4 regions of the Aquamicrobium ahrensii genome follow, and region 3 is predicted to be linked to each of the others. Evidence: riboswitches for the same ligand, from Rfam matches in the RefSeq annotation. Region 3 holds a riboswitch; each other region holds the start of a gene.

Region 1 (7,646 bases), on a different contig from region 3:
ATGACATCGGGCTCGGCCACGAGCCCCGGCAAGCGGGCCACATCGTCCCCGATCAGGTTCTCCATCACGCAATTGCTGTGGCGGCGCGTGTCGCCCAGCGCAAGCCCGGCGACGGCCCTGATATGCTGTTCGAACTGCGAGACCACGCAGGCGGCCTCCGTCCAGTGGCCGGAATTGTGCACGCGCGGCGCAATTTCGTTGACCAGCAGCGAACCGTCGTCGAGAACGAAGAACTCGACACCGATGACGCCGACATAGCCAAGCGCGTCGAGGATCGAAGCGGCGGCGGCGCGCGCCATATCCACCGTCGTCGCCGAAATCGCCGCCGGCGTCGTGGAAGTGTGCAATATGCCGTCGCGATGCACGTTCTCGGCAGGCGTATAGGTCACGACCTCGCCATCGGCGCCACGCGCGCCGATCACCGATATTTCACGCGCGAAGGAGATCAGGCCCTCAAGGATCAGCGGCGTCGATCCCATCGCCTCGAACACGCCGGCATAGCTGCCGCTTTCCATGTTGCGGAAGACGCGCTGGCCCTTGCCGTCATAGCCCATGCGGCGCGTCTTCAGGACGCCGTTTCCCCCGAAGGCCTGCAAGGCGGAGGCGAGACCTGCATCGCTGTCGACGGCCAGAAACGGCGCGGTGTCGATGCCGATGCCGTTGAGGAACTGTTTCTCGATCAGCCGGTCCTGCGACACCTCCAGCGCACGCGGCGGCGGCAGCACCGGCACGCGGACGGCGAGCGCCTCTGCCGCTTCCACCGGCACGTTCTCGAATTCATAGGTGACGACAGCGCTGATCGAGGCGAGTTCCGCCAGCGCGGCCGGATCGTCATAGGCGGCGACGATCTGCCGGTTGGCCACCTGCGCGGCCGGACAATCGGCCTGCGGTTCGAGAATGGCGATGCGATAGCCGAGGCGCGCGGCGGCCATGGCCAGCATGCGGCCAAGCTGGCCGCCGCCGACGATGCCGATGGTCGATCCGGGAGCCAGCATCAGCCTTCATCCTTCGGTTCGAGGGCGACCTTGTCCGTCTGCGCCGCTCGCCAGGCCTCAAGCCGCCCGGCAAGTTCCGCATCGGTAAGCGCCAGCACGGCGGCCGCGATAAGCGCGGCGTTGATTGCGCCCGCCTTGCCGATGGCGAGCGTTCCGACCGGAACGCCGGCCGGCATCTGCACGATCGACAAAAGCGAGTCCTGCCCCGACAGCGCTTTCGATTCCACCGGCACGCCGAACACCGGCAAGGAGGTCATCGCCGCCGCCATGCCCGGCAGATGGGCTGCCCCGCCGGCGCCGGCGACCACCACCTTGTAACCGGCGGCCTTCGCGCCGGTGGCGAAATCGTAGAGACGCTGCGGCGTGCGGTGGGCCGAAACGATCAGGCTTTTGTGGGAGACGCCAAGCTCGGCCAGCGTATCGGCGGCGTGGCGCATGGTCGTCCAGTCGGACTGGCTGCCCATGATGATGGCGACATCGGCTTGTCGGTCGGTCAAGGCCCTGCTCCCGTCAGCAAAGCGGCGACGTAGCGGAATTTTCGCGCCCCCGCAAGGACGCACCGCGCCGCAATCGGACCACAGGGCAGCGCAGCCGGAATTGACAGCCCTGACCGCCAGTGCTTAGCGTCGCAGGTGGAATCGGTTCCGAGTACGGATGAAAAGGGAACACGGTCAGCCGATCGATCGGCCAAGCCGCGACTGCCCCCGCAACTGTAACCGCCGAGCCTCCCCCGATGAGCCACTGGATCGCAACGGTCCGGGAAGGCGGCGGGAGGCGACGAAGCGGAAGTCAGGAGACCTGCCGGTTCTGGTCACCCATGCCGGGTCACGGGGTGTGATCAGGCGCGGCGCTCCGTTGCGGTGACACCACAGAGTGTTGCCGCGTGCCTCACGGCTGCCGGGTGGAACCGATCCCCCTGCCCTGCCGGTCCGCGGTTGAAATGGAAACCGCCGGCGAAGACCGTCCGGCATTCGGGGGCAAGACCATGAGAAAGAAAATTCTGGCGGCAGGCGTATGCTCGCTGGCGCTGACCGGCACCGGCTGGGCGCAGCAGTCGACAGATTTCGACGACAACGTCATTCAACTTGACACGATCGTGGTGACCACGCCGCTGCGGCGCGCGTCGTCGCTGGAGCGCTCGACCTCGTCGGTCGCCGTGATCGACGAGGAGGACATCAGGAAATCGCCGGCGATCGACCTTCTCTCGCTGCTGAAGACGCAGCCGGGCATCACCGCGACTTCGAATGGCGGTCTGGGCGCCGACGCCAGCCTGTCGCTGCGCGGAACCAGCGCGGCCCAGACGCTCATACTGGTCAACGGCGTGCGGGCGGCATCCGCCACGGCTGGCACCCTCAACCTTTCCAGCATCCCGCTCGATTCCATCGAGCGCATCGAGATCGCCAAAGGCGGCCACTCGGCCCAGTATGGCGCCGACTCCATCGGCGGCATCATCAACATCATCACCAAGCAGGGCGGCTCCTGCCCTGAGGGCACAAACGCCTGCGGCAGCGTGACGGCCGGTGTCATGCATCCTTGGGGCGGCACGTTGTCCGGCAATGTCGGCGGCAGCACGCAAGACGGCCTGAGTTATTCCTTCGGCGCCAGCATTCTCGGCACGCAAGGCTACGACTACCGCCTCTCGCCCGGCCACGACCCCGACAAGGACGGCTTCACCAGAGGCTCGGTCAACTTCTCCTTGTCGAAGGAAACGGCGCTCGGCGCGATTTACACCGATGGCCTCTATACGCGTGGACGCAACGAATACGACGACGATCCGTACGGGAACATCTCCCACACGGATAATTTCTCCGGCCGCCTCGGCGCACGGCTGGACCACTCGGAGAGCTGGACCTCGAATATCGAGCTGTCGACGGCCCTCGACTACTCTGCCCTTTCGCAGGATAGTGTCCGCGGCGACGACTTCGACACGCTTCGCTACGGCCTGCTTGCGACGACGCAGAAACAGTTTGATCTCGGCGCAACGCATCACGTCGTCCAGGGCGGCATCGAAGCCTATCGCGACTCGGTGAAGAACAGCGCCGTTTCCGGAAGCCCATATGACGAGTCGAAACGGGACCTTGTCGCGGTATTCGGCCAGTATTCGTTCGAATATGAACGCCTCACCGTCGATACCGGCCTTCGCCATGACGACAACGAGCAATTCGGCGACGTCACCACATACAATGCCGGGGCGAGCTACGAGCTGACCGACAATCTGGTTACGCGCGCTTCCTACGCCACGGGTTTCCGGGCCCCGACCTTCAACGATCTCTACTACCCCTTCAGCGGCAATCCGGACCTCAATCCGGAGGAATCGCGCTCCTACGAAATCGGCCTGAACTGGCGGCTGACCGATAGCACGACGCTCGACATGGCGCTGTATCGCAACGACATAGACGACATGATCGCATGGGCGCCGATCGACCCGAGCGATCCCGACGGTTTGTGGCAACCTTCCAACATCAACCGCGCGCGCATCACCGGCTTCGAGGCCAGCCTGGAGCATCGCTTCGACCCGCAATGGAGCGTACGGGCGATGGTGGACATACGTGAGCCCCTGAACAGGAGCCCCGGCACGCACGGCAAATACATCGCCTATGGGGAGCGTTTTCGTGGCAGCACCGGCTTCACCTATACCCCGACGCAAGACCTCAGCCTGTCGGCCGACCTGCTCTATGTCTCGTCGCGTTACGCCGACGAGCTCAACGCAAGGCGGCTTCCTTCCTACATAACCGCCGATTTTTCGGCCATTTACACGATCGACGAGAAGTCGCAGCTCAAATTCTCCGCCCAGAATATCTTCGACAAGAAGTATGAAACGAAGGAAACTTTCCGTGCGCCCGGCCGAACGCTCAACCTGAGCTTCACCCGGTCCTTCTAAGCGATGTCCCCAGCGGCGAAATGTGGTCGATGAGAGCCTTGCAAACAGCATTGTCGTGTTTCGCCGCCGCTTTCCTGCTGGGCGCGGTCGCGTTTTTCGTCTTCGGGCAGCCCGCCCTCGCCGCAGAACCCGCGCCTCGCCGCGTCGTGTCCATGAATGTCTGCACCGATCAGCTCGCCATGCTGATCGCCGGAAAGGACCAGCTTCATTCGGTCTCCGTGCTGGCCAGCGATCCGCGCACCTCGGCCATGGCCGTTGAGGCGAAAGCGTTTCCGGCCAATCACGCGCTGGCCGAGGAAATCTTCCTCATGGAGCCCGACCTCGTGCTTGCCGGAACATTTTCCGCGCGCGCCACGATCGGGCTGGTGCGCCGTCTCGGGTTCCGGGTGGAGACGTTCGCGCCGGCCCGTTCCTTCAGCGACATACGCGACAACATCGTGCGCATCGGCGAACTCCTGCACCGGCGGCGGCGCGCCGCCGAACTGGTTGCGGAAATGGACGACGGGCTGGCGCGCCTCCGGGCCGGTCCGCATTCCGGCCGCACCATCGCGCTCTATGAGCCGAACAGTTACACCGCCGGCGGAGGCACGCTGGCCAGCGAGATTTTCAGGGCGGCGGGGCTCATCAATGTCGCCGAAGAACTCGGCGTCACCGGCTCGACCCGCCTTCCGCTGGAACAGCTCATAATGGCCAGGCCTAATCTGATCGGCCGCTCCAGCAGCGACTACGGCGCACCGGCGCTGGCGCAGGAGAACCTCGTTCATCCCGCTTTCCGCGCCCTCGCGAAGCGGGAGATGATCGACCTGCCGGTGGCGAAGATGATCTGCGGCGCTCCCTTCACGCTCGACGCCGCCTTCCTTTTGCAGGATGCCGCCGGAAGGCGGAACCAGCCATGAACGCCGGTCGCCGTTATCCTGTGTTGATCGCCCTGCTTGCCGTCCTCACGCTGGCGCTGTTCCTGCTGTCCTTGACCATAGGCCCGGCCGGCATCGCGTTTGCGGAAAGCATGAAGGCGTTGTTCTCCGACAAGGCCGACGGCGTTGCCCTGATCATGCGCGAGATCAGGTTGCCGCGCGCCCTGCTCGGCCTGATGATCGGCGCGACGCTCGGCCTGTCCGGGGCCGTGCTGCAAGGCTATCTGCGCAATCCTCTGGCCGAACCCGGCCTGCTCGGCATCAGCGCCTCGGCTTCGCTGGGCGCGGTGCTCGCCATCTACACCGGCCTGTCGGCAGCCTTCCTGCTGGCCCTGCCGCTCGCCGCCCTCGCCGGCGCGGTGGCCGCGGTGCTTGTGGTGCAGGCGATTGCCGGCCAGCGCGGCGGCGCGCTCCTCGTCATCCTTGCCGGCATCGCCATCTCCAGCTTCGCCGGTGCGATGACGTCGCTTGCGCTCAATCTGTCGCCAAATCCTTTCGCCGCCGTCGAGATCATGTTCTGGATGCTGGGTTCCCTCACCGACCGTTCCATGACCCATGTATGGCTGGCCGCACCCTTCATGCTGGTCGGCTGGGCGATGCTGGGTTCGCTCGGCCGTGCGCTCGATGCCCTAACCCTCGGCTCGGAGACCGCCGCAACGATGGGCGTCGAACTGCGGAAGGTGCAGTTCCTCGCCGTTTTCGGCACCGCCGCCGGGGTCGGGGCGGCGACCGCCGTGGCCGGAGCCATAGGCTTCGTCGGGCTGGTCGTGCCCCACATCCTGCGCCCGCTGGTGGGTGCGCGGCCGTCGCGCCTGCTTCCGGCCAGCGCGCTTGGAGGAGCGTCGATGGTGCTTGCAGCCGATACGCTGGTGCGTATTCTCGCCCCGGAGCGCGACCTCAAGCTCGGCGTTCTGACGGCCATCGTCGGCGCGCCCTTCTTCCTGTGGCTGGTCTTCCGCACCCGCAGGAGCCTGCTGTGACGCTGCTTTCCGTCAAAAACCTTGTCGTGGAACTCGGGCTCAGGCCGGTGCTGAACGGGCTGGATTTCGCCGTCAGGCCCGGGGAATTCGTGGGGCTGATCGGCCCCAACGGAGCCGGAAAATCCACTCTGCTGCGATCCGTTCTGGGCCTTGTGCCCGCGCGTGGCGAAGTGCGCCTTTCAGGCGAGGAGGCGGCCGCGACGAGCGCCCGCTTGCGAGCGACCCGCGCCGCCTATCTGGCGCAGGAGCGCGAAATCGCCTGGGCCGTGCCGGTGGAAATGGTGGTGGCGCTCGGCCGCTCCCCGCACCGGCCGGGCCTCGCGGCGCTCACCGAAAAAGACCGCGCCGCCGTCGACGCCGCCATGCGGCGCATGGACATCGAAGCGTTCCGCAATCGCATTGCCACCGAACTTTCCGGCGGTGAGAAGGCGCGCGTTCTGGTGGCGCGGGCGCTTGCGCAAGACACGCCGCTGTTGCTCGCCGACGAGCCCACGGCCGGTCTCGACCCCGCCCACCAGATTGCCCTGATGCGCCTGTTTTCTTCCCTCGCCGCAGATGGGAAGAGCGTGGTCGCCTCGCTGCATGATCTGGGTCTGGCGGCGCGCTGGTGCTCGCGCCTGATCCTGCTCGACAAGGGCCGCATCGTGGCGGACGGCCTCCCATCAACCGTTCTCACGCCCGAAAATCTGCGCGCCATCTATGGCGTCGACGCCTTTTTCGGCGAAGCGCATGGCGCGCCGATCGTCCACCCGCTCGATCTGGCGACGCCGGGCTGATCAGTTCGGCATTCGTGTCGCGCCCGGCGGGCGCTTGCGGGTGGCGAGGAAGCGGCTCACGCGGCTGCCGGGAGGCGTCGCCGCCTGCGGCCTCATGCCGTCCTCAAGCTGACCTGAAAGATCGAGCGTCGGCCGCTCGCCCACGGCGTCGAAATGCTGTTCCAGCCAATCGCTTGCCGCATCGCGTCCGAGATCGCGAAGATATTCGAGGAAAGCCCATTCGGCATTGATCTTGGAGGACGCGGACAGGCCCTTGAACGCCTCGTCGGCATCGATGCGATGCATGCGGATGTCGCGATATTCGCCATGCGGCAGACGGCCGGCCGCGATCAGGTCCTTGACGAAGGCGATCGCCCGGAATTCGCGCAGCAGGGCGGCGTTGAAGGCGATCTCGTCCATGCGGTTTTGAATCTCGCCGGCGCTGGTCGGCACGCCTTCGCGCTGCACCGGATTGATCTGAACCAGCAGCACGTCCTCGGTCTGCGTCGCCTTGAAGAAGGGGAACAGCGCCGGATTGCCGCCATAGCCGCCATCCCAATAGGGCACGCCGTCGATCTCCACGGCCCGGAACAATTGCGGCAGGCAGGCGGAGGCCATCACGCTGTCGGGGCCGATCTCGCCGTCGGAGAAGACGCGGATCTGACCGGTCTCGACATTGGTGGCGGAGATGAACACCTGCATGGCCTTGCAGGAGCGCACATTGTCGAAGTCGATTTCGTTTTCGAGGACGTCACGCAGCGGATTGAGCCCGAGCGGATTGGCCAGATAGGGAGACACCACCCGCGACATGGTGTCGAACCAGATATAGCCCGGCGAGTTCTCGATCGACCAGTTGCCCCACAACACGTCCCATGGTGTGCGCTGCACCGGGCTGAAGCGCCCCTTGCGCGCCACCGCGCGCCAGAACTCCCCCAGCTTGGCGCGCGCGCCTTCCGCGCCGCCGCGCACGAAGCCGTCGGCCAGCGCCACCGCGTTCATGGCCCCCGCGCTGGTGCCCGAAACAGCGGCGATGTCGAGCCGCCCGTCTTCCAGCAAGCGGTCGAGCACGCCCCAGGTGAAAGCCCCGTGGGAACCGCCGCCCTGCAGCGCGATGTTGATCT
Region 2 (7,646 bases), on a different contig from region 3:
TCGTGAACGGCCTCGATCAGCGCGCCCGATATGGCGTGCGTGGTTTCGGCGAAGCCGATCAGGCGGTCCACCGTCTCGGCGAATTCGGAAGCGCCACGCGGGCCGTGCCGCATCTGGCCGGCGATGAAGCGCGGATTGACGGCGCGGGCCCGCACCACGCGGGCGACCGCTTCCGACACCGAGCGCGGCTTCGGTTTTGCCGGGTCAGACGTGTCGAGCACAATGACGTCGGCATTACGGCCGAGCGCCGCAAGAGCGGCCGAGAAACCGCCGATGAAGGCGACATCGGCGGAGCCTTCGAGAATGTCGCGGCCGGGATCGTCGCCGGTGTGAACGAGCAGGTCGGCTTCCGACAGCCGGTCCGCGAATGCGCCGGGGGCAGCCACGCCTTCGCCTTCCGCGCCGCCATAGGCATGGGAGGCGCTGTCCAGATAGGCGCGCCCGATCTCGTCGCGGCTTTCCCAGTCGCCGCTGGCAAGCAGGCTTTCGATGCCCGCGCCATAGGTGCCGGGCGAGGAGCCGAAGATGCGCGGGCCGACCCGCCCTTCGGTGCGGGCGAGCGCTGCAAGCGGGTTTTCGTCATCGGTTTCGTCGCGGGTGGCGACTGCCCTTGCGGCGGCGTCGATCAGCGCGATCTGGGTCGGGAACATGTCGCGGAACAGGCCGGAGATGCGCCAGGTCACATCGACGCGCGGCCGGCCGAGCACGGCCGGCGGCAGCACCTCGACGCCAGTCACGCGGCCCGTGGCGGCGTCCCATTGCGGGCGGCAGCCCATCAGTGTCAACCCCTGTGCGATCTCCTCGCCGCCGGTGCGCAGCGAGGCCGAGCCCCACAGGTCGATGACCAGCGAGCGCGGCCAGTCGCCATGGCTCTGGAGGTAGGCCGTCACCACCTCGCTGGCCGCCGCCTTGCCGAGGTCAAAGGCGGTCGGTGTCGGCATGGTTCGTGGATCGGCGGTGAACAGGTTGCGGCCGGTGGGCAGCACGTCGGTGCGGCCGCGCGCCGGCGCACCCGATGGGCCGGCGGTGATGTGGCGGCCATCGAGGGCTGAGAGCAGTGCGGCTTTTTCCGCTTCCGCGCTTTGCATACGCAGCGGATCGTTTTCATCCGGCTGGTCGCGGCCGTAAATGTGCAGCCCGTCCTTGATGGCGAAATCCTTGAGGTCGCAGAGCCAGGCGTCGATACGGCGCAGGGCCTCGTCCGGTGCGTCCGTGGTGGAGACGCCGGCTTCGACGGCGAGACCGGTTTCGGCGGCGGTCTCGACGATCAGCTTCGCCAGCCGGTCGCGGCGGCGGCGGTCGAGGCCGTCGGCCTGCGCATATTCATCCACCAGTCGCTCCAGTTTTTGCTGGTGCTCGTCCAGTTCGCCGCTAACCAGCGGTGGCGGCAGATGGCCGAGCGTGACGGCTGAAATGCGCCGCTTGGCCTGCGCTGCCTCGCCGGGGTTGGAGACGATAAAGGGATAGACGACCGGCAGCGGACCGGTGACGATCTCGGGGAAGCAGGCTTCGCTGAGCGCCACCGTCTTGCCCGGCAGCCATTCCAGCGTGCCGTGCGCGCCGACATGGACGATGGCGTGCGCGTCGAGCGCCTTCTGCACCCACAGGCCGAAGGCGACCAGTTGGTGGCGCGGGGGCAGGGTGGGGTCATGATAGTCGGCCCGGCGGTCCTCGGAGCGGCCGCGATCGGGAGCGAGGGCGACCGTGACATTGCCGAATGTGGCCGCCCGGAAGGAGAAGCGCGTTTCGGTTGGTTCTCCCCAGGCCTGCGCCACTGCCTCGCGCGCCTCACCCGGCAACTCGGCGAACCGGGAGCGGTAATCGTCTACGGTGAAGTTGTGGCCTTCAGCGTCGAGCAAGTCGAGCAGGGCGCGCGGCGATTGCGGAATCCGGTCAACTGCATAGCCGGCGCTCTTCAGGTCGTGCAGCATGGCGAGCACGCTGTTCGGCACATCGAGCCCTACAGCATAGCCGGTGCGGCCGGGCGCGCTCGGATAGTCGGGGAGGAGGATGACGATGCGCCGCTTTGCCGGCGGCGTGGCCCGCAGCCGCAGGAAAGCGCAAAGCCGCCGCGCCACCTGCGCGATGCGGTCGGGCGCCGGCTGGTTCACATAGGCGCGCAGACCGAGCGCCGGGTCGGCATCCGTCTCCGCCTTCAGGGAGATGACGCCGGCCATGACGCGCCCGTCAAGTTCAGGCAGCACGGCATGCATGGCGAGGTCGGCGGGCGCGAGGCCGCGCTGGCCGCCTTCCCATGCCTCACGCTTCGTCGTCGCGACGACCACCTGAAAAACCGGAACGCCGGTGCGGTCGAACAGCGTTTCCGCACCCGCTTCAGCGCCGGAGGCGAAGGCCGTGGCGGTGATGATGGCGGCCGGCCGAAGAGCCGCGACTGCCTGCTCGACGAAGGCGAGGGAGGTCGCGTCCTTCAGGCTGGAGACGAAGACAGGAACCGCCACGACGCCGGTGCGGCGCAATTCGACTGTCAGCGCATCGATGGGGGCGATGTCGTTCGCCAGAAGCATCGAACGGTAGAAAAGAACCGGCACGACGGGCGCTTCCCCACCGATGCGCGGCGTTTCGACGACGCCTGATCCGGGTTCGTAAAAGCCGGCCCTCGGCACGGGTTCGGGCGCTGCGGATTCGGCCTCATGGCCTGCAAGCATGGCCAGCCGGCGCACCAGCGCCTGCATGTTGGCCGGCCCGCCCTCGCGGAAATAGCCGAGCAGCAGGGCGAGCTCCTCGCGCGGCAGGGTGGAGGCCTGCATCAGCCGCTCGTCCTCCTCGCGGCATTCTCCGGGCAGCAGGGCCAGCTTGACGCCCCCGGCGCGGGCGGTGGCGGCAAGCTGGTCGCAGCCGTAGCGCCACCAGTCGTAGCCGCCCAGAAGCCGCACCAGAATGACTTTTGCGTGGCTCGCGACGCTGTCCACCCACAGGTCGACCGACATGGGATGGCGCAGGTCGCGCAGGGCCGCCAGCCGCATGGAGGGCAGGCGGTCCGCTTCTGCTTTCCATGCCGAGGCCAGCGCCGCAAGATCGCTGTCCGTGAAGGACAGGGCCACCACGTCGCCCGGTGTCTGGCGCAGGTCGACCGGCTCGATGACGTCGTCGAGCGAGGCGGAACTGGTGGTCAGGATGTGCATCGTTCAATCCTGATGAATGGCCTGATGAGTGGCGTCCTTTGCCTTGTTCAGCCTGCGAGTATGGTCTCGATGGCCGGACGGTCGAGACCCTTGAGGCCGATCACCACCAGCCGCGAGCGTCGGTCATCCCCGGTTGCCCAGGCGCGATCATAATAATGATTGACGCGCGGTCCGACAGCCTGAACCAGCAGACGCATCGGTTTTCCCGAAACCTCGACGAAGCCCTTGACGCGCAGCACATCCTCCTGCTCGGCGGCGGCGGCGATACGGCGCGCCAGCTCCTCGGGGTCGGTCACCGCGGGAACGTCGATGACGAAGGTGTCGAAGTCGTCGTGCTCATGATCGCCCGCGCCGTCATGATGCGACTTGCGGTTTTCTATGTCGTCCTCGACAGCGAGGCCGAGGCCGAGCAGGATCGACGGATCGACCTTGCCATGTTCGGAGGGAACGACCTTCACGGCTGGGGTGATATGGGCGTCCACGATCTTGCGGGCGCGGGCGGCGGCGGCTTCGTCCAGCAGATCGCTCTTGGACAGGATGATGAGGTCGGCGCAGGCCACCTGATCCTCGAACACCTCCTCGATCGGGTCGTCATGGTCGAGCGATTCGTCCCCGGCGCGCTGGGCGGCGAGCGCGTCCATGTCGGAGGCGACCTTGCCCTCGGCAAGTGCGGGGCCATCCACCACGGCGACCACGCCGTCGACGGTGACGCGGCTTTTCACCGTCGGCCACTGGAAAGCCTGCACCAGCGGTTTCGGCAGGGCGAGGCCGGAGGTTTCGATCAGGATGTGATCGACCCTGGGCGTGCGAGACAGGATCTGGTCGAGCGCCGGCACGAAATCGTCGGCCACGGTGCAGCAGATGCAGCCATTGGCCAGTTCCACGATGTTTTCTTCCGGGCAGCTATCGATGCCGCAGCCTTTCAATATCTCGCCATCGACGCCGACGTCGCCGAATTCGTTGACGATGAGCGCGAGGCGTTTGCCGTTGCTGTTCTCCAGCAGGTTGCGGATCAGCGTGGTCTTGCCGGCGCCGAGGAAGCCGGTGACGACGGTGCAGGGCACACGGGTGGCGTTTGCGGTCATGATCTGTCCTTGAGGAGAGTGAGGGGAGGGATGCGCGCAACGAGGCCGCGCTTGAGCGAATCGGGACGACCGCGCCATGGAATCTTGCCGTCATCGGCGTCGGCCAGCAGGCTGGCACCGGCGACCAGATCGGCCCCGCAATCTTCGGTGAGATCGCCGAACACGTAGCTCCATGCGCCTTCCGACAGGATCGAGGCGCTTAACCTGCGCTTGCAGTTGCCGAGGCATTCTGCCGTGCGCACCTCGACCGGCAGGCCGGCGGCGGCCCGGCGCGCATCCTCCGCCAACTTTTCACCGGCGCGCGGATGCGCATCCGAGCCGGTGGCGTCGCGGCAGGAGATGCACACGATGATGGTCGTGCCGGCTCCTGTGGCGCTGGCGGCTGGTTCCGTCTGAGTGGGCGGGCCTGAATCCAATATCTGCTCCTTGCCCGGGACACCCGCCAGGCTTTCGGCTCGTTCCTTGCAGACGGCAGGTCTCCTGGCTCGCGGGTCGTCGCCCTGTCGCCGCCTTCCCGGGTCCGCACCCAGTGGCTGTCGGCTGAGGCTCGTCGCTTACAGTTGCGGGGACAGCTGCGGGTTCGGGGTCACCTCACCGCATTCCCTCTTAGCTCCCCTCCTTGGGAAAGGGAGACCGTCTGGGCGGATTTAGGCTTGGGCGGGTCCGGCTGTCAACTTGCGGCTACGACACGAGCATGTCCGCCAGCGCCGGGCCGAGATTCCCGGCGGGGATAATCTCGATCCGGTCGAGATTCAGCCAGTCGCGAAACTGCTCCAGTTCGGCGAGAAGAGCTTCAGCGGTTTCGGCCGGTGCCCCCTGTTCGGCGTATGCGGCATGGACGCGCAGCACGCCCGCCCCGCGGTCGGCCCTGAGATCGACGCGCGCGACGATCCTGTCGCCGAGCAGAAAGGGCAGGACATAGTAGCCATATCGTCGCTTGGCGGCCGGCGTGTAGATTTCGATACGGTAGCGGAAGCCGAACAGGTTTTCCGTACGATCCCGCTCGAACACCAGTGGATCGAAAGGCGCCAGCAGGGCGCGGGCTTCGACCCTGCGCGGCCGGCGCGCGTCGCGGTGCAGGTAAGCCTGCCGTGACCAGCCCTTGATGGCGACGGGAATCAACTCGCCTTCCTCGACAAGCTCGGCAATGCGGGGGGCCGCTTCAGTGGCGGAGAGCCGGAAATAATCGCGCAGACATGCGGCGGTGGCGATGCCATGGGCGCGGGCGGAGATGCGCAGCAGTTCGCGCTGGGCGTCGGCTGTAGCTGGAACCGGCGTGTCGAGTATGGAACGCGGCAGCACCCGTTCGGGCAGGTCATAGACGCGTTCGAAGCCGCGTCGGCAGGCCGTTGTGACCCTTCCGGCCCAGAACAGCCATTCGAAGGCCGCCTTGGCGTCGCTCCAGCCCCACCAGCCGCCCGAGCCCTTGTGGCCTTCCATGTCGGATGCGGCCAGCGGCCCGTGCGTTTCCACTTCGCGGAAAATCTCTTCGACGAAATCCGAGCGCTCCCGGCCGAATCTGGCCAATGTGCGATACATCTCCTCGCCGCGCGCTGCTTTTTCCATGCGCCAGCGCAGCAGCGGATATGTCTCCAGCGGCAGGAACGATGCCTCATGCGCCCAGTACTCGAAAAGCAGGCGTCTGGCCCCCGGACGGGTGGCTTCATCCAGAAGAGAGAGAGGGTAGGGGCCGAGCCGGGAATAAAGCGGCATGTAGTGCGCGCGCACCACCGCGCTGACCGAGTCGATCTGCAGCAGACCGATGCGCGACAGCGTGCGGGAAAGGCGCCGGCGATCCAACGCAGCCTTTGCGCGCCCTCCGCCGAAGCCCTGCGCGGACAGGGCGATACGGCGCGCCAGAGCCGGGGAGAGGGTTTCCTTCATGCAATCCAAACCTATCTCAAGTCATGGTTTACGGCAGCCCGATTCCAGCAATCTAGCAGCCGAGGCTCGTGGATGCTGTCAGGACTAAAAGTGGAGTAAAAAGTGAAGGAAATCAAAGATGATCAGTTTTGTCGCAGATAGTGTGCAGTGCAGCGTTTTGGTCAAGGTTTGACTTGCTTCGGCAATCCGGCTGCGCTAACCCTCGCCGCGTTGCAGCAGGGGACCAAATGGTTCCGGGCAAATCTGTCACGCTTCCGTAACAGGGCCGGCTGCGCTAGTTTCAGGCGGATCCGCCGCCAACGGAAAGTTGCAGCATGAACGAATTGTTGAGTTCGTATCTGCCGATCGTCATATTCATCGGCGTGGCGCTGGTAATCGGGCTGGCACTCATCGTGGCTCCGTTCCTGGTCGCCTATCGTGATCCCGACCCCGAGAAGCTGTCCGCCTATGAGTGCGGCTTCAACTCGTTCGACGATGCGCGCATGAAGTTCGACATCCGCTTCTATCTGGTGTCGATCCTGTTCATCATCTTCGATCTTGAGGTGGCTTTCCTGTTCCCGTGGGCCATTTCGTTCGGCGACATCGGCATGCTCGGTTTCTGGTCGATGATGGTGTTCCTTGGTGTTCTCACCATCGGCTTCATATATGAGTGGAAGAAAGGGGCGCTGGAATGGGATTGATCGGCAATTCCGGCACGCTTGTCGCGCCGCAGCCAAAGGGCGTTCTCGATCCGCGCACCGGCAAGCCGGTCGGGTCGGACGATCCTTTCTTCATCGGCATCAATGACGAGCTGGCCGACAAGGGATTTCTCGTCACCTCGACCGAGGCGCTGATCACCTGGGCGCGCACCGGCTCGCTCATGTACATGACGTTCGGTCTGGCCTGCTGCGCCGTCGAAATGATCCACTCGGCGATGCCGCGTTATGACAGCGAGCGCTTCGGCATTGCGCCGCGCGCCTCGCCTCGCCAGTCGGACGTCATGATCGTGGCCGGCACGCTGACCAACAAGATGGCCCCGGCGCTGCGCAAGGTCTACGACCAGATGCCGGAGCCCCGCTATGTGATCTCCATGGGATCGTGCGCCAATGGCGGCGGTTATTATCACTATTCCTATTCGGTGGTGCGCGGCTGCGACCGCATCGTGCCCGTCGATATCTATGTGCCCGGCTGTCCGCCAAGCGCCGAAGCGCTTATGTACGGCCTTCTTCTGCTGCAGAAGAAGATCCGGCGCACCGGCACCATCGAGCGGTGACAAGAATGAGTGAAGCGCTCAGCGAACTGGCCGCCCATATCGAAGCGAATGGCGGCGTCGAAATCCTGTCTGGCGAACTGGCCTTTGGCGAACTGACGATTACGGTTGCGCCTGCCGACATCGTCAAGCTGGCACGCTTCGTGCGCGACGACGCGAAGTGCCGGTTCGTGTCGATGATCGATGTTTGCGGAGCGGATTACCCGGCGCGGTTCGACCGTTTCGACGTGGTGTATCACCTGCTGTCGCCGACGAAGAACCTGCGCCTGCGTCTCAAGGTTCATG
Region 3 (7,646 bases):
GTCGCCGCCGACGGCGAATGGACGCTGTTCTCGCCCGACGAGGTGGTCGACCTGCACGACCTTTACGGCGCAGCCTTCCGCAAGGCCTACGAAGCTTATGAGGAAAAGGCGGCGGCCGGCGGCGTCAGGGTGTATCGCAAGGTGCGGGCGCTCGACCTGTGGCGCAAGATGCTGACCATGCTGTTCGAGACCGGGCATCCGTGGATCACCTTCAAGGACCCCTGCAACATCCGCTCGCCGCAAGGCCATGTCGGCGTGGTGCATTCGTCGAACCTGTGTACGGAAATCACCCTCAACACATCGAAGGACGAGGTGGCCGTGTGCAATCTCGGCTCCGTCAACCTCGCCAACCACGTGGCGCAAAAGGGTCTCGACCTCGACCGTCTGGCGCAAACAGTCGCCACGGCGATGCGCATGCTCGACAACGTCATCGACATCAACTTCTACACAATCCCCGAAGCGCGCGCCTCGAACCTGCGCCACCGCCCGGTCGGCCTCGGCCTGATGGGCTTCCAGGACGCGCTGCAGGCGCTGCGCATCCCTTATGCCTCCGAGGCGGCTATCGAGTTCGCCGATCGTTCGATGGAGGCGATCAGCTATCACGCCATTTCAGCGTCGGTGGAACTCGCCGCCGAGCGCGGCCGCTATCCGAGCTTCGAGGGTTCGCTGTGGTCGAAGGGCATTTTGCCGCTCGATTCCATCCGCCTGCTGGAGGAGGCGCGCGCGGGCGTTGAAATGGACCAGGGCTTCACGCTCGACTGGGACAGCCTGCGCAAGCGGGTGAAGACCACCGGCATGCGCAATTCCAACACCATGGCGATCGCGCCGACGGCGACCATCTCCAACATCTGCGGCGTGGCGCAGTCGATCGAGCCGGCCTATCAGAACCTGTTCGTCAAATCGAACATGTCGGGCGACTTCACCGTGGTGAACGCCGCGCTCGTCCATGACCTGAAAGCCCGCGGGCTGTGGGACGAGGTGATGGTTTCGGACATGAAGTATTTCGACGGCTCCGTCGGCCAGATCGACCGCATCCCGGACGATCTCAAGGCCCTCTACGCCACCGCCTTCGAAATCGACTCCTCCTGGCTGATCGACGCCGCCTCGCGCCGCCAGAAATGGATCGATCAGGCGCAGTCGCTCAACCTCTACATCGCCAATCCGAGCGGCAAGAAGCTGGACGAGCTTTACCGGCTTGCATGGCGCAAGGGCCTGAAGACGACCTATTACCTGCGCTCGCGCTCGGCCACCCATGTCGAGAAGTCGACGCTCAAGGGCACCGACGGCAAGCTCAACGCCGTTTCGCCGGCAAGCGTGTCGGCAGCGGAAGCTGCCACGCCGATCATGGTCGACCCAAGTGCGGCATGGGGCAAGGCCTGCGCCATCGACGACCCCGACTGCGAAGCCTGCCAGTAAGCAGGCACCCGCCCTCCCCGCCGGGGAGGGCAAAGCTGACAGGCCGGGATGGGGAGACATCGCCCCATCCTGCGCCATCACCATTCATGCGATCCCGACCGGCCTCCGGCCGATGCCTGAAGCGTCAGGGATGGGTGCGCCAAGCCTAACCGGAGAATGAGATGCTCGACTGGTCCGAACCCAAAAACAACCCTTCAATCCCGCTTCCGGGCAAGGATGCGCCTGCCGGCGACGCCACCGGCCTTGGCGAAATCGAGCGGGGCGCCGCGCGCGTGACCGTCGATGAAAAGCGCATGATCAACGCCCGTGCCGACGTGAACCAGCTCTTGCCGCTGAAGTATCGCTGGGCATGGGAAAAGTACCTCTCCGGCTGCAACAATCACTGGATGCCGACCGAGGTGTCGATGCAGGCCGACATCGCGCTGTGGAAGTCGAAGGATGGGCTGACGGAAGACGAGCGGCGCATGCTCAAGCGCAATCTCGGTTTCTTCGCGGCTTCCGAATCGCTGGTGGCGAACAATATCGTGCTCGCCATCTACCGCCATCTGACCAATCCCGAATGCCGGCAATATCTGCTGCGTCAGGCTTTCGAGGAGGCGATCCATACCCACACTTTCCAGTACATCGTGGAAAGCCTCGCCCTCGATGAAGGCGAGCTGTTCAACATGTACCGCGAGGTGCCGTCGATCACCGACAAAGCCGAATGGGCGCTGAAGCACACGCAGAACCTCGACAATCCCGACTTCAAGACCGGCACGCCGGATGCCGATCAATCCTTCCTGCGCGACCTTGTCGCCTTCTACGTCATCTTCGAGGGCATGTGGTTCTACACCGGCTTCGCGCAGATCCTGTCGCTCGGCCGCCGCAACAAGATGGTCGGCATCGCCGAACAGTACCAGTACATCCTGCGCGACGAATCGATTCACCTGAATTTCGGCGTCGACGTCATCAACCAGATCAAGCTGGAAAACCCGCACCTGTGGACCAAGGCGTTCCAGGACGAGGTGCGCGGCATGATCCTCGACGCAGCCGAACTGGAAGCCGCCTATGGCCGCGATACGATGCCGCGTGGATTCCTCGGCCTCAACGCGGCGCTGTGCGAGCAATACATGCACTTCATCGCCAACCGCCGCTGCGCCCAGCTCGGCCTCGCGCCGGTCTTCGCCGAGACCGAAAACCCGTTCCCATGGATGAGCGAAACCATGGATCTGAAGAAGGAAAAGAACTTCTTCGAGACCCGCGTCATCGAGTACCAGAACGGCGGCGCGCTGGCCTGGGACTGACCTGGATCGCCGTGGGACGGCAGGTTCACGCGTCACGGCATCGCCTGTCGTCTTTGCGCCGGGGCGATGTCGCTTTCTCATGCTCCTCGCCACCGCGAATGGTGTTCACATCAATATGCTTAAGGTGCCCGACCGCCTCGTGCGGAAGGGAGAATTGGGAAGCCGGCGCCCTCGCAAGAGGAAGTCCGGCGCTGCCCCCGCAACGGTGGCGGAGCGCAAACCTCGACGGTGAACCACTGGGGAGATGCCCCCGGGAAGGTGTCGAGGCGGTCCTTTACGGGACGCTCCGGAGCCCGGAAACCAGCCTTGAGCACGTTGGTCTCGACTGATCGCGGTGGGCGGTCAAGGAGCGAATGGCGTACGACCCGGCCGCCGGCGTCGGCGGTTGCCGTTCCTTCCCCAAATCACCACCAAGTTCAGTCCTTTAGCGAGGACAGGACATGGACGCCCGTAACGAAATGCTCACGCTGATCCGCGCCCGCAGGCACGGCTGGTCGCTGGAGCAGCCCTTCTACACCGATCCCGATTTCTTCAGGCTCGACATGGAGCTGATCTGGTATCGGGACTGGCTCTTCATCGGCCATGATTGCGAGGTGGCGAAGCCGGGAAGCTTCTTCACCGTGCAGGTCGGCTCCTACCCGATCGTGATCGTGCGCGACCGCGAAGGCAGGATCAGAGCCTTCCACAATTCCTGCCGCCACCGCGGAAGCCGCGTATGCACGACGCCGAAAGGCACCTCTGCGCGGCTGGTCTGCCCCTATCACCAGTGGACCTACGACCTCGACGGCAGGCTGCTCTTCGCCCGCCAGATGGCCGAGGATTTCGACCCGTCCGCCCATTCGCTCAAGCCCATCGCCTGCGAGAGCGTCGCTGGCTACATTTTCATCTGCCTTGCGGACGAGCCGGCCGATTTCGAGCCGTTCCGCATGCTGATGGAGCCCTATTTCGCACCGCACAAGCTTTCCGAGGCGAAGATCGCCTATGAATCGACCATCGTCGAGAAGGCCAACTGGAAGCTGGTGTGGGAGAACAACCGCGAATGCTACCACTGCGCGGGCAACCATCCGGAACTGTGCAAGACCTTCCCGGAAGCGCCCAGCGTCACCGGCGTCAATGGTGCCGAGAGCGATCCGGAGATGGTGGAGCACTGGGAAAAATGCGAGGCGGCGGGCCTGCCAGCGCGCTTCCGCATCGACGAGGCCGGACAGTTCCGCGCCACCCGCGCGCCGCTGCTGCGCGACGCGGTGAGCTACACCATGACCGGCAAGCCCTCGGTGAAGCGCAATCTTTCCGATCAGGTCAGCGCCGATCGTATCGGCACGCTGATGCTCTATCACTACCCCGCCACATGGAACCATGTGCTGATCGACCATGCCGTGACCTTCCGCGTCATCCCGCTTGGCCCTGAAGAGACCGCCGTCACCACCAAATGGCTGGTCCACAAGGATGCGGTCGAAGGCGTCGACTACGATCTGGAGGAACTCATCCATGTGTGGACGGAGACCAATGATCAGGACCGCCGCATTGTGGAGGAGAACGCCTTCGGCATCCGCTCGCCGGCCTATGAGCCCGGCCCCTATTCGGAACTGCATGAAGGGGGCGTGATCCAGTTCGTGGAATGGTATGCGCACTTCATGGAGCCACGGCTTTGCGAGGGTGAAAAGCCCAGGCTGAAGAACGTCGCCTGAGGAGAAGCCGATGAACGCCATGACCGATCCCGGGCTCTACCGCCATCTGGACGAGATGGCCCCGTGGAACGATCGCCTTCAGGTTCTGGAGGTGATCGGCATCGCGGACGAGACGCCGGAGGTGAAGACCTTCACCTTCCGGTCCGATGCGCAGACATGGTTCCGCTACAAGCCGGGCCAGTTCATAACGCTCGAATTGCCCGTGGACGACGGGCCGCTCATGCGCACCTACACGCTGTCGTCGTCGCCATCGCGCCCCTTCTCCATCGCGGTGACGGTGAAGGCGCAGCCGGGCAGCGTGGGCGCCCGCTGGATGTTCGACAATCTGGGTGTCGGCGCGCGGCTGAAAGCGTTCGGGCCGGGCGGCGAATTCACCCACCACAACCATCCGGCCGCCAAATATCTGTTCATCTCGGCCGGCTCCGGCATCACGCCGGTGATGTCGATGCTGCGCTGGCTGAACGACTGCGCGCCGGGCACGGACGTGTCCTTCGTCAACTGCGCGAGGCGGCCGGAAGAAATCATCTTCCGCAAGGAGCTTGAGTTGCTGGGCTCGCGCATGCCCGGCCTTTCGCTGTCGTTCCTGATCGAGGAACGCTCGTCGCGCGAAAGCTGGTTCGGCCATATGGGCCGCATCGACGCCGTGCGCCTGCCGCTTCTGTCGCCCGACTTCCGCGAGCGCGAAGTGTTTTGCTGCGGCCCCGAACCGTTCATGCGGGCGGTGCGCGAGATGTTGCAGGCCGCCGGCTTCGATATGGCGTTCTACCATCAGGAAAGCTTCGGCGCGCCGCCGGTCGAGCCCGCGCCCGCCGCCTTCCCCGAACTGCCCGCCAATGCGGACGCGGGCACGGCGCCCGCCGCAACCGTGCCGGTGCGCTTCAGCCTTTCCGATGTGGAGGGCGAATGCCTTCCCGGCCAGACCGTTCTTCAGGCGGCGCGCGCCAGCGGCGTGCGGATTTCGGCGGCCTGCGAGTTCGGTCTGTGCGGCACCTGCAAGGTGAAGAAACTGTCCGGCGAGGTCGAGATGAACCACAATGGCGGCATACTCGACGACGAGATCGCCGACGGCTTCATCCTCGCCTGCTGCTCCAAACCCCTCTGCGACCTCGAGATCGAAGCCTGACCATGGAAAAAGACGAGGCGGCCGTCGCCCTCCCACAACCACTCGACCGGCAAACGGCGGCGAAAATCTCGCCGCTGCCGCCGCCCGAAGAAGTGTTCGTCGACTGGCTGATGTCGGTGCCGCCGCATGCCTGCCTCGAAGACGAGGCGCGCCGCCAGATCGAACTGATCGACAGCCGCCCGACGCTGCATCCGGACGTGCGCTGCCTGCGCGCGCTGCTGGTCGCCGTAGCCGGCAAGGGAAACTGGCCGAAGCCTTCCGCCAGCCTTTGACCCACAGGTTGCCTGCCGCCGCAAATCGGCGACAGGCAAGGCGATCAACCGGCCAGCGCCCGCAATTCGCGGGCGGCCGCCACCATGTTGACCAGAGCCGGCCTGACCTCTTCCCATTTGCGGGTCTTGAGGCCGCAATCGGGATTGATCCAGATCTGGCTGTCGGCCAGCCGCTTGCGGGCCAGCTTGATGAGGTCGGTCATCTCGCCGGTATGCGGCACGCGCGGCGAATGGATGTCGTAGACGCCCGGCCCGATCTCGTTCGGATATTTGTAGTTGCTGAACGCATCGAGCAGTTCCATGCGCGAGCGCGAGGTCTCGATGGAGATGACGTCGGCATCCATCGCGGCGATGGCGTCGATGATGTCGTTGAACTCCGAATAGCACATATGGGTGTGTATCTGGGTCGAATCCCCCACGCCCGAAGACGCCAGCCGGAAGCCGCCGACCGCCCAGTCGAGATAGGCCTTCCAGTCCGCCTTGCGCAGCGGCAAGCCTTCGCGCAGGGCCGCCTCATCGATCTGGATCATGACCGCGCCCGCCTTTTCCAGATCGACCACCTCGTCGCGAATGGCGAGCGCGATCTGGCGGCAGGTTTCCGAACGCGGGATGTCGTTGCGCACGAAGGACCAGTTGAGGATCGTCACCGGACCGGTGAGCATGCCCTTGACCGGCCTGTCGGTCAGCGACTGCGCATATTGCCACCAGCGCACGGTCATCGGGTTGGGCCGCGAGACATCACCGAAGATGATCGGAGGGCGCACGTAGCGCGAGCCGTAGCTCTGCACCCAGCCGGCCTGCGTGAAGGCGAAGCCCGAAAGGTGCTCGCCGAAATACTGCACCATGTCGTTGCGCTCGAACTCGCCGTGAACCAGCACGTCGAGCCCGATTTCCTCCTGCCAGCGAATGGCGGCCTCGGTCTGCTTGCGCAGGAAGGCTTCGTAATCGGCAAAGCTGAGTTCGCCCTTCGCATGGGCGGAGCGGGCCTTGCGCACCTCGGCCGTCTGGGGGAAGGAACCGATGGTGGTGGTGGGGAAGCTCGGCAGGTTCAGCTTCTCGCCCTGCTTGCGGCGTCGTTCGGCAAAGGCGCTCTTGCGGCGTGCCATGGCGTCATCCACAGCGGCCAGCCTGCCCTCGACCAGCGGATCGTGGACGCGGAGCGATTTGCGGCGCGAGGCGATGGCATCGGCGCTGGCCTGAAGCGCTTCGGCAACCTCGCCGCGCCCCCCGGACAATGCCCGACCCAGAAGCACGAGCTCATCGAGCTTTTGCGTGGCGAAGGCGAGCCACGACTTCAGTTCCGCATCGAGCGCGGTCTCCAGCTCCAGATCGACCGGCACATGCAGAAGCGAGCAGGACGGGGCGATCTCGATGCGGTCGAGCGGCCAGCCGCAGACCAGCGGCTTCAGGTAATCGAGTGCGGCGGTGAGGTCGGCACGCCAGACGTTACGACCATCGATCAGCCCGAGCGACAGCACCAGATTCTTCGGCGCCAGCCGTGCCACCTGCTCAAGCTGCTCCGGCGCGCGCACCAGATCGATATGCAGGCCCGAGACCGGCAGCGACAGGGCGAGGTCCAGATTGTCACCGAGCGCGCCGAAATAGGTGGCGAGCATGATGCCGAGCGCTGGCACCTCCTCGGAGAAATGGCGATAAGCCGTTTCCAGCGCGGCACGCTCACCGTCATCGAGATCGAGGACAAGGCACGGCTCGTCGATCTGCACCCAGTCGGCGCCGGCCTTGTACAGACGGCCGAGCAGTTCCGAATAGACCGGCAGCAGCTTGGGCAGCAGCGACAACAGGTCGAACTCCTCGCCGCGCGATTTGGCGAGCCGGAGGAACGTGACAGGCCCGAGGATGACCG
Region 4 (7,646 bases), on a different contig from region 3:
CCGCGCGTCATGGCGATATCGATCCATCCCTATCTGACGGGCGCACCGCATCGCATCAAATATCTGGAGATGCTGTACGACTATATTCTGTCCAGGGACGATGTGGTGATGTGGACCGGCGCCGAAATCCTCGACTGGTATCGCGGCCAGATCGGCTGAGCGGAATCGCGAGGCATCGGACCGAAAAGTGAAACCGGCGCGGCGAGGACCGCGCCAGAAGGAGATTGGCATGAGCTTGCCGCGTGTATTGCTTGTCTCGCTGGGTGGCACGATCACCATGACGTCGGCGACCGCGGGAAGCGGGATTTCCCCGACGCTGACGGGTGCGGATCTCGTCGCCGCGGTGCCCGCCCTCAAAGCGCTGGCCGATATCGAGGCCGTGTCTCCGTTTCGCTTGCCGGGCGCATCCCTGACGCTGCCCAATCTGCGCGATGTGGCTGAACTCATCGGCACCCGACTTGCTCAGGACGGGTTCGCCGGGGCCATTGTCGTTCAGGGCACGGACACGATCGAGGAAACGGCGTTTGTGCTTGACCTGCTGGTGCAAAGCGAACGGCCGGTGGTTGTGGTGGGGGCGATGCGCGGCGCGGAAGCGCCGGGGGCGGACGGACCTGCGAACCTGCTGGCGGCGACCATAGTTGCAGCAGACCCGCAGGCCGCAGGCCTTGGAACGGTGGTCGTTCTCAACGACGCAATTCACGCCGCGCGCCGGGTGCAGAAGGTCAGCACCTTCCTGCCTTCAGCATTTGAATCCATGGGGAGCGGCCCGATTGGCCACGTCGTCGAGGGGCGGGTGCACCTTCACATGCGCCCGGCGAGAAAGGCTCCGATCGCCGGGGGCCTGGCGCAGCCGGGCATGCCGGTGGCGCTGGTGACAGCCTGCCTCGGAGATGACGGCCGCGCGCTGCGCCAGCTGCCGGACCTCGGCTATGCCGGCCTCGTGGTGGAGGCCATGGGCGCGGGGCACGTTCCCGATGTGTTGGTGGACCCACTGGCGGAACTGGCGCAAAAAATTCCGGTCGTGCTCAGCACGCGGGTGGCCGCCGGTCCGGTATTCAGGGCCACCTACAATTTCGGCGGTTCGGAAATCGACCTCCTGTCTCGCGGGCTCATTCACGGCGGCGACATCGGAAGCCTCAAAGCGCGGCTGCTGCTGTCGCTCCTCCTCGGAACGGGTGTTCAGGGATCAGATCTCGCCACCGCCTTTTCCGGCTATGCCTCCAGTTGTGCGCCAAGCGCAGCCATTTGAAATCCCTGCAGCAGGCGAAACCGGGTTCTGCGTGCATGTCGGTTTTGCGAGTTGCTCCCGCAATCGTACTGTCATGTCGCCCTCGACGAAGGGAGCCTGGATTTTCCGTCCGGCTCCTTCATCTTCCCTGCCTGAGGCGTCTGGTTGCGGCAAGACGACCATATTGCGGGTGATCGCAGGTTTCGAGCCACCTGCTTTGGCGGGTCCGCCCCCGCAGCAGGGGCCTGTTTCGGCCCATTCGGAAGGCGAGCAATGTGAGGTGTCCGGCCGGCCTGTGAGCAGGCGATCCGACCTTCAAAGAGCCCTCCCCTTACGTGCAGCCAAGCTCCCGATTGGTGGGCATCCTCGGAGTCGAGCCATGGCTTATGCAAAGGGCCTGGCGGTAATTGACTTGTGGACAGTCCGTGCTATCGAGGGTGCGGTTATGGTTCTTTCGTCTACGTCCGGTAGCGAAAGCTAAGAGGGAATCCGGTGGAAAGCCGGAGCTGCCCCGCAACTGTAAGCGGAGAGTGCGCCGTCACTTATTGTCACTGGCTTTGCCGGGAAGACAGACGGTGCGCAACGACCCGTGAGCCAGGAGACCTGCCTGACCGTGGAAGTTCGGTGGGCGGGGTGTACCACTGGAATGTGCAGCATTTGGGCGCGAAAACCGCCTGATGCGGCGCTAGTCTTGCAAGCCCCCGTTGTAAAAAGAGAGGGGGAGCAATGGCTGTCTTCACATATTTCACTGCAAACCGCGTCGTCCGGTACGGACGAAGCTTCGGCGCCCTGCTCGGGCTTGGGGCGGCGATCATCGCCGCTGGAGGGCCGGATCATGCTTTCGGCCAAGCCAGAACCGAACAGAGCACGGAGGATATTGAAAAACCGCAATCTCCCCTGCTGACGCCGGAGGAAGCCATTCTTCTGGAGCGCATCACCGTCACCGCCCAGCGCGGCCCGCATGAACTGTTCAATGTCGCACAGAACGTAACGGTGCTCACCGGCGAGCAGCTCGACAGAAGGGCGGTTCGCGACATCGAGGATATGGTGCGCTACCTACCAGGCCTGAGCGTCGACCGCGAAACCTCGCTCAACAACCCCTATGGCCAGCTCGGCGCCTTCAGCATTCGGGGCGTGGGAGGTAACCGCGTCCAGATACTGGTTGACGGCGCGCGGGTGCAGGAACAGACAATTTATGGCAGCCGCGATTTTGTCGACCCCTTCAATATGCAAGCGGTGGAGATCGTTCGAGGGCCATCTTCCGTGCTTTGGGGCGCAGATGCGCTGGGCGGCGTCGTTTCATTTCGCACGCGTGATCCGCGGGATCTTCTGGCGGGCGGCGAAAAGCCCTGGGCAGGCGAAATCAAGAGCGCCTATGACAGTTTTGACGGCAGCTTCCGCAAGCAGTTCACAGCAGCTGCCGAGCAGGGCGACTTCCAGATGCTGGCGAGTTTCGGTCACCTTTCGGCACATGAACCACGCCTGAGAAATGCCCGCGCTGATGGTGGCATCTGGGGATGTCCGCGCCCGAGTTATTTCGGCTGCGACAAACTGTTCGATGCCGATACCTACGCCTGGAATGCGCTCGGCAAGCTCATCTGGACCCCCGAGGACCACGAATTCCGACTAACGGGAGAATTCTTCAAGCGTCACACCGAAGTCGATCAGGTGTGGGACGCTTTTGCTGCTTCCAGCGGTTATTCAAGCGCCAGCTATCCGCGTGAACTCGACATGCAACGCGTGCGCCTTGCGCTGGAGCACAAATGGACGCTGAACACTCCGTTGGTCGACGAAATCAAGTGGCAGCTGTCCTATTCGCCGCAAAAGCGCGACACGTCCGGCACTCAGACCCGCATCTTCGCCACGCGCACCGACACCTACACGCCTGTGCGCAACTATGGCGAAGCATTTCTTGAGGCGGATTTGCAGCTGACCAGTCGCTTCGAGACAGGCGGTGTTTCGCACAAGCTGATCTACGGCTTCGACGGGGACCTGACTGATTCCTCCTATGACGGCTATAACATCGTCCATCGATCCGACACTGACGCTACGACCATCCAGACCAATCAGGGCTACAATTTCCCCGAGGTGAAGACCCGTCGAGCGGATTTCTATGTCCAGGACGAGATGGAACTGCTGGATGGGCGGCTGAAAATCACCCCCGGCCTGCGCTTTGCGACCTATAGAATCGATCCTACCGCCGACACGGAGTACAATCCGCTTCCAGGCAACGAACCTGAGGTGACAAGCAACACCAGACTTATCAAAAAGCTCGGACTGATCTACGAACTGGATGATAGTTACTCAGTCTACGCCTCCTATGGCGAAGGCTTCAAAATGCCCACTTCACAGCAGATGTTCGTGTCGGCCAACGATCCGTTCATTGGGGGCATCGTTCTGCCAAACCCCCATCTGAAACCGGAATCGGTCAAGAACTACGAACTGGGCATCAGAGGCCTGCTCGACCGCGGAAGCTTCAGCGCCGGCATATTCTATGCCGATTATCAGGACTTCATCCGCGGACCTATGAACCTTGACCCGACGCGGCCCAATGTATGGACCTACGACAATGTCGAGGATGTGAAGCTGTGGGGCATCGAGTTCGCAGGCGAATACGAGTTCCACACCGACTGGTGGGCATCGGCCGCGATCTCCTATCAATATGGCATACAGAAAGTGGCGGGGGCGAACAGGACACCCTTTGACGGGGCGGCGCCGCTGACGGCGACGCTCGGCCTGCGTCACTTCATGGCCGACTGGAATCTGGAAGCAGAGGTGTCAGGTATTTTCGGTGCGGCGGTGACCCGTCGTTCCAGCCCGAACGCCTTCCTGCCGGGGGCTTATGCCGTGTTCGACGCCTATGTGAACTGGAACCCGCGGAGCAATCTGGAACTGAACGCGGGTATCCAGAACATGTTCGATACACGTTACTTCAGAAACAGCCTCTACGGATATGATGTGGTTCCCGCCAGCGCGGCGACGGCGGGGGCAAGGCCGCTGGAAGCCCAGATTGCGCCGGGTCGCACCTTCAAGCTGGGCGCGACAGTGCGCTTCTAGAGCATTTCCATCGAAAGCGTGAAACGGTTTTGCGCCCGGAAATGCAGCGGGAACAATGAGATGGAGCGGGAGCCAAGCCGTCCTTTGTGGCGGTTTGCATGCCTGGCTGCCTGATGACTGTGCCGAAAGCGGAAGTCGCCGATGATTGAGATAATCCGTCATGTATTGCGGATACTGAAACTGTGCACCAGCGGCCGGGGCGGCAGGGCGACGCTTCTGCTTTATGGTCTGGTGCTCGTGCTGGAGCTGGGATCCGTTGCGGTGGCGCTGCGCGTCATTGACTGGACCAGGGACTTCTACGATGCGCTCCAGCAAATGAATGCGGCAGCGGCGTTGCATCAGACCTGGGTTTTCGCGGTCATCGTAGCTGTGGAGGCGGCAAGAAACCTCTGCTCGATCTATTTTCGCAAGATGCTGGAGATCAGATGGCGCGAAGCGCTAACCGCGCGCCTGCTCGACAAATGGCTGGATGACGGTCGCTATCACCGCACGCAGGAATTCACCGAAGCCAGCCTGCTGGACAATCCGGATCAGCGCATCGCGGAGGATAGCCGAATCTTCCTTTCCGGAAATGTTGCCGACAGCACCACCGCTTCCGGCTTCATTCCGCTCTCCCTCGACATCGTCACGCGCACGGTAGGACTGATTTCCTATGCCAGCGTGTTATGGTCGCTTTCCAGCTTTGCCCTCGACCTTGGGGCGCTCGGCATCGACTGGTCGCTCCCGCGCTACATGGTCTGGCTTGCCTTCGCCTATGTCTTTCTTGCAATCGCAATCACTCATTTTCTCGGGCGGCCGCTTAAGGAACTGTACTTCAAGCAGCAGCAGCGCGAGGCCGATTATCGTTTCGGTCTGGTTCACATACGCCGGAATGCGGATCAGATTGCGCAACTCTCCGGCGCTGCGGCCGAGCGTCGTGAATTGGATACCCGTTTTGACAGGATCATCGACAACTGGCGACGGCTTATCGGGCAGGAGCTGAGGTTGAGTTCTTTCACCTATCCCTACTATTACACAGCCCTGCGCATTCCAACTTTCCTTGCAATGCCCGCCTATTTCGCCGGGGCGCTCACATTTGGCGGGATGATGCAGATCAGCTCCGCCTTTGCGAAGGTGGTGACCACGCTATCATGGTTCATCTTCTCTTATCGCCCGCTCTCGGAACTGGCAGCCGCCGCGAAGCGTCTGGGCGGCCTGATCGAATTTCTGGATGCGCCCGCACCACAGGGGGAACCCTGCATTTCTGTTGAACCATCGTCCAATGGAACGGTTCGTGCAGACAGGCTGGTATTGGCGACGCCCGCCACAAAACCCTTTCTCTCGTTGCCGGGGCTCCATCTTGGTCAGGGTGAGACGCTTTGGTTGAGCGGACCTTCTGGGATCGGAAAAACGACGCTCGGCAAGGCACTGGCCGGCTTGTGGCGTCATGGCCAAGGCCATGTCCTGATTCCGCAAGACGGCTTTTTCGTGCTTCCCCAACACCCATATCTGCCGCTGGGCGATGCCGTGGAGGCCGCCTGCTATCCCCGTCCCGTCTCCGACTTCAGCAGGCAGGACATTGACGCCGCGTTGCACGACGTTGGTCTGGAGCCCGACATCATCCGCGCCATGCGCCCTGAAGATCTGACCACTCTGTCCGGAGGGGAATTGCAGCGGCTGATTCTGGCTCGTCTCTTCCTGCACAAGCCGCGATGGGTCGTTATGGATGAAGCGACAAGTGCGCTCGACAGAGCCGCAGAGGAAGAGATCTTCCGTGCCCTGTGCAGAAAACTGAAAGGCACGAGCTTCATCGTCATATCCCATCGCCGGCCGGAGGGTCTGGGTCCGGTAAGGGAAATGGACCTTTCTGTGCATACCGCGCAATCCGGTCGCCCTTTCGAGGCTGCCGAATTGCGGGAAGCGGAAGCATAAGGGCACACGGTGAAACGCCGTCCGCCCGCATTGCTGTCAGGCCGGAACGGCTCCGGGCTTTACATGTGCTTCTGAGCAAACCCGGTCGAGCAGCTCATGCCAGGACCGCGCCTGCGGGCCGCCCGGACGACGTTCGCCGAATATCCAGGCGATCTGGTTACCGCCGGCATCGAAAAGCTCGATAGACCTGATCTCTCCGTCGATGGTCGGCTTGGACACGAGCCAGCAGCTCGCCGCCAAGGAACTGACAATCTCAAGCCCAAAAGTCTCATCCGCGATGGAAAGGCGATCCGCTGTCACAGCGACGTCGTGCACCGGGCCGATATGAATTTGAACATTGCCTGGCGATCCCACGAAGATCATGACGCCTTCGCCTTGTCTGGCAGATTCCACCAGAACTTCGAAGAAAAGGGCCGTATCGACCTGACGCGCCAGATCGTCAGGGGCCAGCCGATAACTTTGTGTGCGCTGTGCGCCATGGCGTCGGGCCAATGCGAAGATATCGTGTGTATCGAGCATGGAACGCCATTCCGCCGCCAGCGCCTTGGCGTCGATCTCGCTATCTGCCAGGGGAGCCGCAGGTGATGAAGGACGCCGGACCTCGATCTGCGGCGTCTGATCACTGTCCTTGAAACATTCGGCCAGCTTGCGCAGCCTTTCCCCCCCAGCCGGCGTCCGCGCGAGAATATGCAACACCGACTGCCCATAGCAGTCGAAGATATGCAAGCCATCGGCCCCATATCCCGACACCGCCGCCTCTGCAAAGAAGCAGTGCGCCCAGCTTTCCAGCCTTATGCGCAGATTGATGTTACGGTCGAGAACGACCGGGCGTTCCTCGTTCCACATAATGCGGTCGAATGTGCCGTGCTTGCGATGGACCGCGGCATGATTGCGTGTGACGACCGTCACTTCACCTGCTTCTGGCAGCGCGCGCACAATGCCTTCCCAATCGTTGTCAAGCCGCGTTGCACCTCCTTCCACCAGGGCGCTCGCAACATGGACTTCGGTGAGGGTCCGCGTCGCCGCGAACTTCGACATCTCAAGCGGTTGCGCGTCAGCCAGATTCTCCAGCCACGAAGCAGCCAGTCGCCCCGCATCAATCGGCTCGAAAAGCTCGACCGGACCCGGCCGGGCCAGAAGCTTCGCTTCCGTACGCGTTTGCTTGCTGGCGTTCCAGTAGGGCGCGACGTGCATGCGCCTTTCATCGAGGTGGCCAAGCTTGCGCCAATGGGCGCGCGCGATCTGGAAAGCGGTCAGTTCCGCACCGAGCCAACAGACGACTCGACCTGTTTCGGGAACGGGCGTTTCCACCACCATCTGCGCCAGCAGCCGGCCACGCGGCTGGTCGGGTCGGACATCGCGCAGGAGCCACCTTATCTCTACGCCAGCGGGGGCGTTCAAAGGTTGCCTCTCATGTGCATTGGCGACTTCGATCAGCGCGAGACCCCGC

The links. A riboswitch is a leader RNA that binds a small molecule or an ion and turns the genes downstream of it on or off. The one in region 3 is predicted to bind cobalamin.
Region 1: another riboswitch for cobalamin. It lies ahead of ABID44_RS13185 (TonB-dependent receptor plug domain-containing protein); the one in region 3 lies ahead of ABID44_RS03690 (aromatic ring-hydroxylating oxygenase subunit alpha).
Region 2: another riboswitch for cobalamin. It lies ahead of ABID44_RS05150 (DUF1636 family protein); the one in region 3 lies ahead of ABID44_RS03690 (aromatic ring-hydroxylating oxygenase subunit alpha).
Region 4: another riboswitch for cobalamin. It lies ahead of ABID44_RS13875 (TonB-dependent receptor); the one in region 3 lies ahead of ABID44_RS03690 (aromatic ring-hydroxylating oxygenase subunit alpha).

The regions. Positions count from the first base shown of each region.
Region 1 is NZ_JBEPMN010000010.1:58,684-66,329, reverse strand. Features, by position in the region: gene ABID44_RS13195 (5-(carboxyamino)imidazole ribonucleotide synthase) at 1-998, opposite strand, end outside; gene purE (5-(carboxyamino)imidazole ribonucleotide mutase) at 995-1,492, opposite strand; cobalamin riboswitch at 1,618-1,815, shown strand; gene ABID44_RS13185 (TonB-dependent receptor plug domain-containing protein) at 1,981-3,876, shown strand; gene ABID44_RS13180 (ABC transporter substrate-binding protein) at 3,906-4,772, shown strand; gene ABID44_RS13175 (FecCD family ABC transporter permease) at 4,769-5,770, shown strand; gene ABID44_RS13170 (ABC transporter ATP-binding protein) at 5,734-6,546, shown strand; gene ABID44_RS13165 (patatin-like phospholipase family protein) at 6,547-7,646, opposite strand, start outside.
Region 2 is NZ_JBEPMN010000003.1:25,136-32,781, reverse strand. Features, by position in the region: gene cobN (cobaltochelatase subunit CobN) at 1-3,143, opposite strand, end outside; gene cobW (cobalamin biosynthesis protein CobW) at 3,191-4,228, opposite strand; gene ABID44_RS05150 (DUF1636 family protein) at 4,225-4,644, opposite strand; cobalamin riboswitch at 4,682-4,881, opposite strand; gene ABID44_RS05145 (winged helix-turn-helix domain-containing protein) at 4,910-6,112, opposite strand; gene ABID44_RS05140 (NADH-quinone oxidoreductase subunit A) at 6,427-6,792, shown strand; gene ABID44_RS05135 (NuoB/complex I 20 kDa subunit family protein) at 6,783-7,364, shown strand; gene ABID44_RS05130 (NADH-quinone oxidoreductase subunit C) at 7,370-7,646, shown strand, end outside.
Region 3 is NZ_JBEPMN010000002.1:164,413-172,058, reverse strand. Features, by position in the region: gene ABID44_RS03700 (ribonucleoside-diphosphate reductase subunit alpha) at 1-1,416, shown strand, start outside; gene ABID44_RS03695 (ribonucleotide-diphosphate reductase subunit beta) at 1,578-2,699, shown strand; cobalamin riboswitch at 2,805-3,022, shown strand; gene ABID44_RS03690 (aromatic ring-hydroxylating oxygenase subunit alpha) at 3,140-4,387, shown strand; gene ABID44_RS03685 (FAD-binding oxidoreductase) at 4,407-5,510, shown strand; gene ABID44_RS03680 (hypothetical protein) at 5,513-5,782, shown strand; gene metE (5-methyltetrahydropteroyltriglutamate--homocysteine S-methyltransferase) at 5,827-7,646, opposite strand, start outside.
Region 4 is NZ_JBEPMN010000011.1:91,280-98,925, forward strand. Features, by position in the region: gene ABID44_RS13865 (polysaccharide deacetylase family protein) at 1-159, shown strand, start outside; gene ABID44_RS13870 (asparaginase) at 230-1,249, shown strand; cobalamin riboswitch at 1,658-1,852, shown strand; gene ABID44_RS13875 (TonB-dependent receptor) at 1,955-4,285, shown strand; gene ABID44_RS13880 (ABC transporter ATP-binding protein/permease) at 4,427-6,196, shown strand; gene ABID44_RS13885 (SIP domain-containing protein) at 6,233-7,646, opposite strand, start outside.